2 regions of the Cytobacillus sp. EB106-05-05-XG126 genome follow, and region 1 is predicted to be linked to the other one. Evidence: riboswitches for the same ligand, from Rfam matches in the RefSeq annotation. Region 1 holds a riboswitch; the other holds the start of a gene.
What was found. Region 1 has a riboswitch for thiamine pyrophosphate ahead of thiT (energy-coupled thiamine transporter ThiT). Riboswitches for the same ligand answer to the same signal wherever they lie in the genome.
Positions count from the first base shown of each region.

Region 2: another riboswitch for thiamine pyrophosphate. It lies ahead of tenA (thiaminase II); the one in region 1 lies ahead of thiT (energy-coupled thiamine transporter ThiT).

Region 1 covers NZ_JBYTDU010000001.1:1,003,966-1,011,393, forward strand. Annotated here, with positions in the region: gene AC3WTL_RS05030 (MATE family efflux transporter) at 237-1,577, shown strand; TPP riboswitch at 1,630-1,732, shown strand; gene thiT (energy-coupled thiamine transporter ThiT) at 1,797-2,396, shown strand; gene AC3WTL_RS05040 (VOC family protein) at 2,545-2,916, opposite strand; gene AC3WTL_RS05045 (hypothetical protein) at 3,087-3,365, shown strand; gene AC3WTL_RS05050 (hypothetical protein) at 3,485-3,724, shown strand; gene qoxD (cytochrome aa3 quinol oxidase subunit IV) at 3,806-4,111, opposite strand; gene qoxC (cytochrome aa3 quinol oxidase subunit III) at 4,112-4,717, opposite strand; gene qoxB (cytochrome aa3 quinol oxidase subunit I) at 4,707-6,683, opposite strand; gene qoxA (cytochrome aa3 quinol oxidase subunit II) at 6,673-7,428, opposite strand, start outside.
Region 2 covers NZ_JBYTDU010000009.1:46,565-53,992, forward strand. Annotated here, with positions in the region: gene AC3WTL_RS19680 (hypothetical protein) at 63-200, shown strand; gene AC3WTL_RS19685 (TVP38/TMEM64 family protein) at 332-1,180, shown strand; gene AC3WTL_RS19690 (PaaI family thioesterase) at 1,238-1,609, opposite strand; gene AC3WTL_RS19695 (alpha-hydroxy-acid oxidizing protein) at 2,047-3,156, shown strand; gene AC3WTL_RS19700 (DUF302 domain-containing protein) at 3,261-3,644, shown strand; TPP riboswitch at 3,714-3,829, shown strand; gene thiW (energy coupling factor transporter S component ThiW) at 3,944-4,432, shown strand; TPP riboswitch at 4,594-4,695, shown strand; gene tenA (thiaminase II) at 4,756-5,445, shown strand; gene AC3WTL_RS19715 (DUF1287 domain-containing protein) at 5,567-6,274, opposite strand; gene AC3WTL_RS19720 (TIM barrel protein) at 6,378-7,211, shown strand; gene AC3WTL_RS19725 (DUF6843 domain-containing protein) at 7,335-7,428, shown strand, end outside.

The sequences.
Region 1 (7,428 bases):
TGTTAAATACAGGGTTTTATACTTTTTAAACGTTGTAAATTATGGAAAAATAATTTTATTTTTTACAAAGTGTGCTACAACAGCGTTCAGATGCCAGTAATATGTGAAAAAAATGTGACATCGGTTAAGAAAATTAATTTTTTAGAAACTTAATAATTCACAAAACCATAAAAATGGAAACTGAAAGTGAAATAGTTAATAATAGAAACTATGAAAAAAATTAGGAAGGTGTAAAGATGGCTCAGCAGGATTTTACAAAAGGAAATATACTCAAACAGCTGCTGGTGTTCTCAACTCCCATTATGCTCACTAATTTCCTGCAGGTTTCCTATCAATTTGTAGATAGTCTGTGGGTCGGGAATTTGCTGGGGGCTGATGCATTGGGAGCTGTCGCAGTTTCAGGCACTGTAATCTTTACAGTACTTTCTTTTATCATCGGCATAAACAATGCTGCGTTAACGATTTTATCCCAGCAGAAGGGGGGAGATCACGAAGAGGGGCTGAAACGATATCTAAATGCTTTTACCGTCATTCAGACAATTTTGTCAGTTGTTCTCGGAACAGCCGGATTCCTGCTTGCCGAAAGGATTTTAACCTTAATGGGCACACCTGCGGGAATGGCCGAAGGAGCAGCATCCTATTTGCAGATTAACTTTATTGGAATTCTGTTTTTATTTGGCTACAATTTTATAGGAACTATACTCAGAGCGCTTGGAGACAGCAAAAATCCTCTGTACTTTGTCCTGATAGCAGTCGTATTAAATGCAATACTCGATCCTCTTTTTATTTCTGTATTCAAGCTTGGTATTGAGGGGGCCGCATATGCAACAATCGTATCACAGGGCGCAGCATTTATAATCGGAATGATATTCATACTCCGCAAAAAGCTGGCACCATTCACTATTCCTTCTTGGCCGCATAAAGAGGAGGCAGCATTGATATTCAAGCTTGGCATCCCTTCAGGGCTCCAAATGACTGTCATATCGGCTGGTGTTATGGCCATTATGTCTGTCGTCACATCCTTTGGCAGTGACGTGGTAGCCGGATTTGGTGCCGCACAGCGCATTGACAGCATCATTATGCTTCCTGCGATGGCATTGGGAACTGCAGTCAACAGTATGGCGGGTCAAAATATAGGGGGAAATCAATGGGAACGGGTGCATCAGATTGCGTTGTACGGAGTCATTTACAATCTTGGAATCATGTTTCTCATCGCCCTTGGGACGGTCTTATTTGCAGAACACGGGGTGCGCCTGTTTATCCAGGATAAAAAATCAGTTCACTACGGCACTGAATATTTAAAGATCATTGCCTTTTTTTATCCGCTTCTGGGTATTAATTTTGTATTGAATGGTGTGGTTAGAGCTTCTGGTGCGATGTTTCAAGTGCTGATACTGAATATCATTTCATTCTGGATCCTGCGCTATCCTTTAACATTTGCATTTTCAAAGTTTATGGGTGATAAAGGCATAGCTACTGGTATGGGTGTCAGCTTTGCAATAAGCAGTTTCATCGCCTATATGTATTACCGCATCGGAAAGTGGGATAAACAGATTATCATAAACGAGGGAAAATAAATCCTTTTCACCATCATGAATTTCATATATACTAAAAGCGGATAATTTAATAACGTACCACAAGGGGAGCATATCGCTGAGAGTGAACAGTCCGCTGTTCTGACCCTTTGAACCTGTTAGTTAATGCTAGCGCAGGAATGTGGAATGATAGGCAGATAGTTTTCTGCCTGCTTGTTCTCCCTTGGGGTATCGTCATACGATTGAAGGGGGATTTTTTTTATGAAAAAATTAAGCCTGACGGCGATGATAGAGGCTTCATTTTTTGCTGCCTTTGCTATCATTCTTGATTTTCTGCCATCCATCAAGCTGTCGCCATCCATTTCCATCTCTGCCGCGATGATTCCGATTTTCATTCTGGCTTTCAGGTGGGGCTTTAAGGTCAGCTTTATTGCAGGCCTCTTATGGGGGATTTTGCAGATTGCCATGGGGGATGCCTGGATTGCCACTCCGATACAGGCATTTATTGAGTATTTTGTGGCTTTTGCCTGTATCGGGTTTGCCGGCTTGTTTTACGGCGTCATCCAAAATCAGCTGCGGGCAGGTAACAAGAAGAAGGCATTGTCATGGGTTGTCTTAGCCGTATTTGCCGGAAGCCTTGCCCGGTATTTCTGGCATTTCATAGCAGGTGTACTTTTCTTCGGAAGCTATGCACCAGAAGGGATGTCACCGGTTCTCTTTTCCTTCCTGGCAAACGGCGCAACCATGCTCGGAGCGGCAATTCTCTGCTCAATCCTGGCCGTATTAATTATTTCATCGGCACCGAGATTAATCATAAAAAAATCGGATGAAAGACTTCAAACTCAAAAGAATGCTTCCTAATAATGTCCGCCTCTCTGAAATATTTCAGAGAGGTTTTTTATATATCGGATTTGATTGATAAAAAGTTGTTTTCAGGAAGAATTATGGGAACGTCTGGTTTGGGCGTTCCCGTTCCAATACCGTTAAAAATGAGCTATTTATTATAATCTTACCAGTGTACTTGAAGTTTATTGCCATTTGGGTCATAAAAGTGGAAAAAGGCATGACCATTATCTTCTTTTATATCCTCGACCTTAACTTGATTCTCAATTAAGTGCTGATGAAATTTAGATAATTCTGGACTTGTAAACCCAATGCTAAATTCTTGTTCATTATCAATTGTAAAATGAGCAAAAGTTTCATCTTCGGTAGGAACTAAGATCAGTAAGAAAGGTCCTTCATTTACTTTTAAAATTGCAAGTTCTCCAGTATTGTTTAGTAACTGGAGCCCTAATACATCTTTATACCATTGGGCAGACAGCTCTAAATCTTTTACAGGAATTCTAATATAATGTACTTGTTCAATAAATGATTTACTCATAGAATTCTCTCCTTTATTTAATTTGGTATATCATATATTTCATTTTTACACAGCTTTTTCCTTCCCCGTTTTTGTTTAAATGCCTTTAACGGAACAATAATCTTTCTAACCAAAGCCAATATATTAGGAAATTACTTCTGAAAAATGGGTATATTACTTAAAAAAGGGGAGTGAAGACTTTGGCCAATACATTGCAGGGAAATATTATCACAGGTGTTTTTGATGCGGAAGCCAGTGCCTTTGAAATCCAGAAAGTAAAAAGCTTCAGTACCCAGTCAGTTCTCAACAAAAATCAATGCGAAACTCTGTATAACTATCTATCCCTTCATGAAGAAGATGAGGGAGGGCAAATCATTACACTCTACGATCAAATGCCGCTCATGCTGACCCGGCAGGAAATATGCAGTCTGAAGAAAGATTTGGAGAACATTAAAAAGCTATATCAATAGAAAATCGCTTTGCAGCTTGCAGAGCTTTTTTTTTATGAAATAATTTTGACAAATTTGTGACAAAAAGTTTGACAAATTTGTGAACATAGTTAGAATATTAAATAAAAGGAGATGGGGAAATGACACTTCAACAGCAGCGCGTACTGCATTTTTTCAGGAATAGTACAGCAGCAGGTATTATATTAGGTTTCATTGTTTTTATATCAGGCTTTTTTGTAAGCGGCATCACAGGCGAGTATGTATTATCCATCGGCTTAAGCATTATGGTTTCTTCCATGCTGCTTTTCGGATTCGGATTTTTTATCAATGTAATGGAAGAAATGACAAAGGGAAGCAAGGGAATCAGACAATACAAATAAAACCGGCCTCCAATGGGGAGACCGGTTTTTTTGTGATGTCTAGCTCCAGCGCCGTAATCAAGGCGCTGGAGCTTTCCTAACTTAATGTGAAGCATGCCCAGAGGTTAACACCCAAATAGAACCAACTACAATTACAATTACCATAAATACGGCATAAATCATATTTATTAGATTCGTCTTACCGTCTTCACCTTCTCTTAAGTGCATGAACATGAACAGCTGCATGCCTGCCTGAACGACAGCCAGTGAGCCGATGATCCACATGATCACTTTAAAAGAAAGGTTCGTTTTTAAAGCAATTCCTGCTGCTGCAAAAGTCAGCACAAGGGAAACAACAAATCCAATGACATGGCTTATCGGGAAGCTTTTTGATTGATGATGTTCCATTTAAGCCACCAGTCCTTTCAGATACACAAATGTGAAGATAAAGATCCAGACTACATCAAGGAAGTGCCAGTAAAGGCCGATAATAAACGTCTTTCTTGCTGTGGTAGGGGTAAGGCCTCTTTTTAGAAGCTGAATGATGACCATAGTTGCCCAGCCGATTCCCAAAGTTACGTGAGCTCCGTGTGTCCCCAGTAAAACAAATAAGCTGGAAAGGAATGCACTTGTCTGCATCGTTGCACCTTCATGGGCATAATGGATGAATTCATTAATCTCCATGAAGAGGAAGCCTGCGCCTAGAGCGAGGGTAATCACCAGCCAGGTGATTAGCCCTTTAAGGTTATGCCGGCGCATTTCAAAAATGGCAATGCCCATTGTAAAGCTGCTTGTCAGAAGGAGAACTGTCTGAATCATGACATCCTTGATGACAAAGATATCTTTATGTGTTGGTCCTCCTGCAAAGCGTTCATATAAAACTCCATATACTCCGAACAGAGTGGCAAACAGGACGATTTCAGCGCCAAGGAAAACCCAGAAGCCGAGAATATTCATGCGGTCCTGCTCAGTTTGATATTCAAGCGGCAGAGACGTATCCACTTTAGCTGACATGATCGTGCACCTCTCCTTCTGTTTTTCTCCACGCGTTTTCAATTCGGTGAATTTCTTCTTTTGAAACATGGAATCCTTCGTTGTAATCGAATGAACGGATAATCAATCCTGCAAATATGCCAATACCGGCAACAGCCGCAGCGATGTGCCACTCAAACACAAGGAGGAAACCAGCGATGCCAAAGATAACACCCATATAAATCGGTACCCATGAGTTGCTTGGCATATGAATTTCTTCAATTTCACTGTCATGCAATGTTAAGCCTTCATTCTTTTTCTTCATGTGCCAGAATGGATCAAGAGATTTCACTTCCGGCAGCTTCGCAAAGTTATAGAACTGAACAGGTGATGCAGTAGACCATTCCAGTGTTCTTGCATCCCATGGATCGCTTGAGATGTTTCTGTCCGCATAGCGGATGCTCCAGTAAATGTTATAGCAGAAGACAGCGAATCCGGCTGCGAGAACAATTGAACCAATGGCTGAAAGCATGAATAGAGGTGCAAAGCCTGATTCGGCAGAGTAAGTGTATGCACGTCTTACAGCTCCGTTTAATCCAAGGAAGAACATAGGCATGAATGTTACGTTAAAGCCGATAACGAATAGCCAGAAATGCCATTTTCCGAGTTTTTCATTCAGCATGAAGCCGAACATTTTTGGCCACCAGTAGTACAGGCCTGCAAATACCGCAAATACAACACCCGGAATTAATACATAGTGGAAATGGGCAACCAGGAATAAGGTATTGTGATACTGATAATCCGCTGCACCCATTGCCAGCATGACGCCTGTAACCCCGCCGATGACAAAGCAAGGAACGAATGCAAGTGCCCAAAGCATCGCAGACGTAATTTTTATGCGGCCTTTCCTCATCGTAAACAGCCAGTTGAACATCTTAACTCCAGTCGGTATGGCAATCGCCATCGTCGTGATGGAGAAGAATGAGTTAACTGCAGGTCCTGAACCCATTGTATAGAAATGGTGAACCCATACAACCATACTTAGAAGTGCAATTCCAAGGATGGAAAATACCATCGATTTATATCCAAACAATGATTTTCTTGAAAAAGTTGCAATGACTTCCGAGAAAATCCCGAAAGCAGGAAGGGCAACAATATATACCTCAGGGTGGCCCCATAGCCAGAAAAGGTTAGCCCAAAGCATATCCATGCCTCCGCCGGATACGGTAAAGAAGTGCGTTCCATATAGACGGTCAAACGTCATCAATGCCAATGCGACTGTGAAAATTGGGAAAGCCGCCACAATCAAAATGGATGTTACGAAAGTAGTCCACGTAAACATCGGCATTTTCATCAGTGTCATGCCTTTTGTTCTCATTTTCAAAATCGTGACGATAAAGTTTATACCTGTCATTAATGTACCGATACCGGCAATCTGAAGGGCAACTGCATAATAGTTATTACCGATTCCCGGACTGAATTCCTTGCCTGCAAGAGGGAAGTAGGAAGTCCATCCTGCATCAGGTGACCCTCCGATAACAAAGGAAATATTGAACAGCATAGCTCCGCTGAAGAACAGCCAGAAGCTTAGAGCATTCAGCTGAGGGAAGGCAACGTCACGCGCACCGATCTGCAGCGGAATGACAACGTTCATTAAACCAATCAAAAACGGCATCGCCATGAAAAGAATCATAATCACACCGTGTGTTGTGAAAATTTCATTGTAATGCTGGGAATTCAGGAATTCCATTTCAGGACGTGATGTCTGAGCTTTCATCAGCAACCCGTCCATCCCGCCGCGGAAAAACATCAATACGGCGGAGATGATATACATAATACCGATTTTTTTATGGTCTACTGTAGTCAGCCATTCTGTCCACAGGTATTTCCATTTTTTCAGATAGGTAATCCCTGCCACTGCACCGATCATTGTCAGCAAAATGGCAATCTGGGAACCTAGTATAAGGGGATCTCCCGTAATAAAAAACTCATCCCATTTAATGCCCATGATGGTCACCTCCATGGTTTACTTCACTGTCATCATGGCCCTTATCTTCGCCATGACCTTCAATTACATTCGGTTTCTCATTTTTATAATTATCGTCTTCTTCGAATGTCTTACCCTGATATCCATGACCTCTGTAGAGTTCAGGATTTGTATATGCCTTAGAGTCAGGATCGGCATGATTCACCCATTCCAAATGAGTATTTGAATAGGTCAGCCTTCCTAGATGAGTAGGCTTCAGCAGCCCTACATATTCTTTCTCTGTCAATTTAGGCGCTGTATCCTTAACATCTTCAACCCATTGGTCAAAATCTTTCTGGGTTTGAGCGAGCACTTCAAATTTCATATCCGCATAGCCGCGGCCGTTAAAGTTCGTATTTTGACCTTCATATGATCCAGGGTTGTCTGCAAGAAGATATAATTCTGTTTCCATTTTCGGCATGGTGTACTTTTGTCCGCCAAGTGCAGGCACCCAGAAAGATTGCATGGTGCTTGCAGAAGTCATTTTGAAAAGTACAGGCCTATCCTCAGGAATATTGACATAGTTCACCGTCTCAATTCCTTCTTCTGGATAACTGAAAATCCATTTCCAGTCTGCAGATGTTACATGTATAGTAATTGGCTCTTTTTCTTCGTAGCCTTTTGGTGCTTCTTCAAGAGCATAAAGTGTTTTTACGGTCGGGATTGTTAACGCAATGACAATTAAGATAGGAATCCCGGTCCAGATAATTTCAAGGAGTGTGCTTCC
Region 2 (7,428 bases), on a different contig from region 1:
GCGTGAAATAAAAGTAATGAGTACATATTAATTTAAAGAACCATAAGAAAGGAGCAAATAAATTGTCTAGAAAAGATGAGCAAAATAAGAAACAGACACAGGGCCCAAAAGAAGAAAGGGAGCTTGTCAATGAGTTTGGAAAATATAAAGGGGATCAGCCGGTTCCGCAGCCTAAGGATTATGATGAGATAGAGTATTAGAAAAAGCAGGATAATCCCTGCTTTTTTAAATCTAAGCCTCTGGCCTTAGATTATTTTAATGCTGAGGGAGCTTAATCCTTCTTGTATTTCTTTTTAAACTATAGGTAAGAAAAGCAAGAAGGGGAAAATGTATGAATGAAAAATTTGAAGTTAGTTTGCATGGTCTTATCATTTTAATATCACTTTCTATGTTGTTTAATTTTTTTCCGACACTTTTGCCTGCTTACAAATGGGTTTTTATTACAGGTATGGCTGCTATATTAGTGATGGATGTTTACTTTATTTCAGCAGGCAGGTTATCCCGATTGAAATACAGCAGACTGGCACTGATTTATATGTTCAGTCTGCTGTTAATCGTTTTTATTGCCTTTTATGTAACAAAAATACTCGTTATGACTGATGCCTATGGGCTAGAGAGTATACTGAGGGAATATGAAGCGGAGGGAAAGCTCATCTTTTTCCTGATTTGCTTTTTACAGCCCATCCTTTTGCCGCTTCCTGAAGCCGTCACACTGCCTGCAGGAAGTGCCGTTTTCGGTCCTGCTGCCGCTGCCTTTCTTGGATTCACAGGTACACTTTTGGGGATTATTGTTATGTTCTGGACTGCAAGGATAGGGGGATTAAAGCTTGTATCGAGGTTTATAAAGGCGCGGCATCTGGACAAATACCAAAAATACATGGAGAGAAATGAAAACACCATACTAGTACTGCTGTTTGTTATTCCGATATTGCCGGATGAGATCATTTGTGTTGGAGCAGGAATGGGTGGTGTTTCATTTAAGAAGTTCCTGGGAATTGCGTCCGTATCCAAAATAGCAACTTCCTTGCTCCTGGCTTACTCTCTTTCATTCGCCAATGCACTATCTTTATCTGGCTTACAGTTTTTACTGGTTGTTTCAATGGTGATAGGAGTATTTTACAGTGTTTTTCACTTTTATAAAAGAAGAAAAGAAGCTATTAGGATTTTCCGTAAGCTTTAAATGGTTCCTCCTATCGCTGTCAGCGAAACTACTCAGGCAACGATAGGATTAATCACTCTAAATAGATGCAAAAATTCCCGATGCTTTGGCAACAACCTGATTCTGATCGTTATAAATCAGGCAATCTGTGTGGCTGAGTGTCCGTCCTCTTTTCACAAGGTGAGCATCGGCAACTAGATATTCCCCTGTCGCCCCCTTTAAGAAACTGACCTTCAAGTCAGCGGTCACCACGGACTGCTTCTGATTTTCATCCGGCTCGAAAATATTCCCCATTGCTACATCCGCAAGAGTGGAAATGATCCCTCCATGCACCAGTCCCGCGCTGTTAATAAAGAGCGGCTGGATGGGCAAAGTGACTTTCATTTTGCTCTCACTGATTCTTTCGTAATGTAATTTCAGAAATTCATCAAAAGGCTGTTTGATTAGCATTTGCTACACTCCAATTTCTTTAAGTTAGGCTGTTTTCGCAAAGTTTGTTGCTTTATATATTTAATTTGCTGAGTTGATTGGAGCGAAAGGTGCGAGATCCTCGAAAATGCATTCGCATTTTCTTCGTGCGGTGTTTACTCAATGGAAACTTGCGGGAGTAGCGTGACAGGTGAGACCCCCCAGACGCGCAGTGTTGAGGAGGCTCACCGCCCGCCCCGCTGTTCGCTGAGCATCCTGGAGCGAAAATCAACGGACAACATTGATAGGCGAAAAAACTATTTTTACGAAAAGAGCCTTAAGTTAACATGGTTATTCCCGATTTTTTGTGAAATCCCTGCTAATTTGCAGAGAAAAGGCTCCAAAATTGTTACATAGTTTCTTAAAATCTAAAAAAGTGATATTATTTTCAATAAATTCAAAAAAAGGCGGGCTGGATGATGGCAAAAGTAGAGAATATTAGTTTCGCAGAAAACTTTCCTATTTCATTTAAGGAACTGGAAGAAGAAGCAGAGAAAGTAATGGGAGCAGGTGGATTTGGCTATGTTCAATCAGGAGCCGGCGGGGAAGAAACGCTGAAAAAGAATATCGAATCCTTTGCAAAATACTCAATAGTACCGAGGATGCTGAGAGATGTTTCAGTGCCTGATATAAGTGTGAAATTATGTGGAAAAACATATCCTTACCCGGTTTTCCTGGCACCAATTGGGATGCAGCGGCTTGAACATAATGAGGGAGAGCTGGCGTCTGCACGGGCAGCAGCTTCGTTTGGAGTTCCTTTTATCCAGAGCACAGTATCCAGTTATTCCATTGAAGAAATCGCAAAGGCAACAGGCTCGAGTCCAAAATGGTTCCAATTATATTGGTCCAATTATGAAGAAGCATCTTTCAGTATGGTTCGCCGTGCGGAAGAAGCGGGGTATGAGGCAATTGTGTTAACGGTTGATACGGTGATGATGGGATGGAGGGAAGCCGATTTAAGAAACAATTTTTCCCCGTTAAAGCTTGGCTATGGTAAAGCAAACTATGAAAGCGATCCCTTCTTTATGGCTTCTCTCCAGGACGGTGATGTCGTACAGGGAATCCTTGATAATATTCATCATCCAACATTAAGCTGGGAACATATTGCCAGATTAAAAGAGAAAACCAGCCTGCCCATTTTATTAAAGGGCATTCTCCACCCTGAGGATGCCAGGCTGGCCGTTGAAAGAGGGATAGACGGTATCATTGTCTCCAACCATGGCGGCAGACAGCTTGATGGAGTGATTGCGGCGATTGATGCGCTTGAACCGATTGCGAAGGAAGTTAAAGGAAGGATTCCAGTATTGTTTGACAGCGGCATTCGCCGAGGCTCAGATGTGGTTAAAGCTCTGGCACTGGGAGCTGACGCCGTTTGTCTGGGGCGGCCGTATGTGTACGGCTTGGCCATTGGCGGGCAGGAAGGAGTTGAAAAAGTGCTTGCCAACTTTATAGAAGAAACAAAAGTGTCTCTGTCTCTTGCGGGGGTGGGGAATTTAAAGGATATTGCTGGTCTGCGGTTAATTCGATAAAACCTTCTTAAAAAAATTCTGGGTTGTTGACAGTTGAGACTGTGTTTAATAGTATACCTATAGGGGTACATTATTAATATGCCATTACTAAAGGAGATGCAGTTATGTTCGATTACACAGCTGAAACCGAAAAATCAATTGAAGAAGCGATATCCTCACTGGAAGGAAGTCTGAAGGACGAAAAGTTCGGAGTTCTATGGCAGTTTAATGTTCAGGAGAAGCTGCAGGAAAAAGGCTTGGAATATAACGAGGCATTCCATGTGTTAGAGGTATGTAATCCGAATGAAGCACATCGCGTTTTAACACAGAATAAAATGGCCGGCTACTTCCTGCCTTGTAAAATTGTCGTCTATGAAGACAAGGGCAAAACGAAAATTGGGATGCCTAAGCCGACAAGTATGATTGAGCTAATCAATGACGAATCTGTTCAAAGCTTCGCAGCAGAAATTGAAGAGCGCTTAATCCAGTGCATCAAGAGAAGTATATAAGTTAAAAGTTTGATGACAGTGCCGGAATAATTTGTTAAGCTTGAAATAGCTTATCAAATTAAATATCTATGTAACTACTAGGGGTGCCCCGAATGTGCGGGCTGAGAGGAAAGCGCTTATAGCTTTCCGACTCTTATGGACCTGATCTGGTTAATGCCAGCGGAGGGAAGTAGGATTTGACAATATGTCGATTCATATACTTAAACCAAGCCGGGTCCTTTGTGGGGATCTGGCTTTTTTGTATACATACTTCTCATCGAGATAAGCAATCAGGCTGCCCTTTTAGAAAGGAGGTTTAGATGAACAGAACCCGATTGTTGACTACGATGGCACTATTTACGGCGATTGGGACACTGGGATCCCATTTGCTCTGGTTTCCGGCAGGTATAGCCAAGGCCTATCCGGTTCAGCATGCGGTAAATGTATTGGCCGCGGTGACTCTTGGACCACTGCCGGCAGCAGCCATTGCTTTTATGATTGCTTTGCTGCGTAATATGCTTGGATTCGGGACGCTGCTTGCGTTTCCAGGCGGCATGATCGGTGCGTTTTTGGCTGGTGTCCTTTATTTGAAATTCGGCCGGAAAATATGGGCTGCCGCTGGCGAGGTTTTGGGCACCGGTATAATCGGAGCATTGTTTGCTGTTCCGTATGCAAAATTTCTCATGGGCAGTGAAGCTGGTGCATTCTTCTTTGTGCCGCCGTTTCTGGTCAGCAGCATTGCCGGTGCGGCGATAGGCTTGTTGGTGTTAGCGAAGGTTAAAGAGAAGAATTTGGTTCAGAATATGTGATGATTTTGGGCTGGAGAAGTAAGATTGGTTAGCAGAGTAAGGGAGAGCAGCATAGCAATCTGACTTTATGAGCGATTTTCAAGAGTTATGGGCGAAATCCAAAATGTATGAGCGAAAAACGTCAAGTTAGACAATCGATAAAAAAACAATTAAAAATGTTAGAAAACTGCTAGGGGCGCTACGGCTGAGATAAGGAGCTTTTCCTTGGTCCCTTGGAACCTGATCTGGATAATGCCAGCGCAGGGAAGCAGTGAGGACCTCATTATATATCCTCATGCTTTTTCCCCGGCAGCTTCTGTATTTAATTAAGGAGGCTATTTTTTATGACTTTTTCAGAAATTCTGCGCAAGGAAAATGAAGATTTGTTTCAGCTGATATTTGAACATCCATTTGTTCAGGGGATCGGGAGAGGGGATGTGCCGAAAGAGGCGCTTGCTCATTACATTAAAGCGGACTTTGAGTATTTGAATGCGTTCATGCATATTTACGGAATTGCGATTTCAAAGTCAGCTGAACGTAAGGATATTGCATACTTTAACCAGCAAATAGAATTTGTATTGAACAGCGAAGTACACCCCCACCATAATTTTTGCCAGCAGATTGGGGTGGATTACGAAGCATTGCAGGGATATCCGCTTCCGCCGACAGCCGATCATTATGTAAAGCATATGATGTATCATGCCCATACAGGCGGCATGGGTGAAATACTCGCTGCATTATTGCCTTGCCCATGGACTTATTGGGAAATTGGGCTTGAGCTCATGAAGCAATATGAGCCAGATGAGAACCATCCGTTTTATCCGTGGATTTCTTTTTATGCAAACCTTAGAGTCGAAGCTGTGACCATGAATATGAGAAACCGTTTGGATGAACTTGCTGAAGCGGCATCACCGGAAGAAAGGCAGCGAATGAAGGATGCTTTCCGAAAAAGCTGCCAGCTGGAGCTTGGTTTCTGGGAGATGGCTTATACCTGCGAAGAGTGGCCGGCGGGCAATCCGGCAGCAGTCAGATAGAAAAGCGTAAGCGACTCGCTCACCCTCGACACCTCGATGTGCAGGCTGCTTGCGCTAGAGAGTTATCGAAGTTCAAAATTTTATACTTTCTTATTTAATAAGAAAAACGCCTGCATCTGCTTTATGGCAGTGCAGGCGTTTTTTCAAAATCCCATCTGTAGTGAGCGGTAATGGGAGTCTTAAAAGAAGATAGTTTTACTTCTGCTGCAAATGGGGTGGAGTTATGTATTACGTATGGAATGCCATCTTTAGTCCGTTTGTCAGATATGAAAGCCACATGGTCGAATTTAGGAGAAAGGAAAACCACAATATCACCCGGCTGCCATTGCTGAAGGTTCTTAACATCTCCTGGAATCAGTTCTGTTGTTAATGACTTTGCGAACCGGCTAAAAAAGATATTCTGGTTTGGTACCCTTCTGAAATCAATGTTCGGATCAGGCTTGCCATGGACTCTTGAATACAAGTCCGTATTTTCGGCGATATCCTGATCAATAAGATCCTTTATGGTTACATCAGCCTCCTGGAAACCTCTCCAAATCACGTCTGTACAGACACCCTCGCCATCGGGCGGATAGCCTCCCGCATAGTAGGCACTTTTATATGGCGTGCGCTGTTCCACTTCTTTTCTGGCTGTCTGGACCATATCAAGCGGATCAGCAATGCCGTTTTGATTTGAATCGGCCTGTGAGTAATCAGAGGGCACCTCCAGTTTCTTTGCAAAAGGATTTCCGAAATGAATGCCGATGGAATCCAGAATGATTCCACCCCGAAAAAAAAGAATGAAAAATAACAGTACTCCAATTATTGAAGTAAATACCTTTTTAACCATAAGTACACCTCACCTATTTTACTGAATAGACGGTATTATTTCCCAATAAGTTACATGAAGGTATGATAAGATTGTTATAACCATTCATAAGAGAGGGGATATAATGGTTCATAAAATAGGGGTATCAGGAAGCGTCATTTTGTCAGACAGCAAGCTGTTTCATAAACTTTTTAAACGTCATTTGCCGCATATTGAGATAGGGGAATTTCAAGATGAGGAATCCTTTCAATGCTTTATTAAATTGCTGGGCAAAACAAACAAAAGCTTTGGTCTTCATTCGCCTCTTTTCCGGGGACAAAGCAAATACGATCTTCTGGAAAAGGTCAGTATGAATCCAGAGGAAGCCTGGATCCAGTTTGAGGCGGAAGTGGAAAGGATGTCCCGGCTTGGTGCTGAATACATATTGGTGCACTTTCCTTATTTTAAAAAGGAAGCAAGTGGGAATCCGGCAGAGATTATTGAGGAGGGACTCAAGAAACTCAGTGCTCTTCAGAAAAAATATGAGATTATGATCGTGTGTGAACCAAAATTAGGATTCAGGCAATCGCCGGCAGGAATCGATTATCTTGACAGTTTTCCAGTAGAGACATGGAAGAAATATGGCCTCAGCCTCTGTATTGATATCGGGGATTATATATTAGCCACGGACGACAAGGCCATAAATTATGCAGGAAAATGGGCTGAGTTTGTGAGAGTTGTTCATTTACATAATGTTGAATACCAGGACGATAAATATATCTGGGTCCCTGTGCATCCATCTCATGAGAATGATGGCCGTCATCATAAAATAAAGAAACTGATGGATTTTCTGGCAAAGGAATGTGAGGATGTGTTTTTTGTCATGGAATATACACCACACACGAACCCTTCGGAAAAAATGGCAGAAGAAGGAATTCAGTGGGCAAGAGAAGTCATTGAGGCCGGGTCTGTCAGGTAGGGGAGCAGGCCTCCCCACATTCCTTCTGCGTAAATTTATATAGGGAGTATGGGAAATTGCCTTGTTTGTATGCTAGTATATATGTGAAATTAATCACAATATAAGGGGAGGGAGTTTATTTCAATGCTGGGATTAAAAATAAAAACGGCCCTGCAGGCTTCCATTCTTTTTACCTTTGGATTTTGGCTTCTCTTTTTCTTTTCAGAAGGGGAACTGT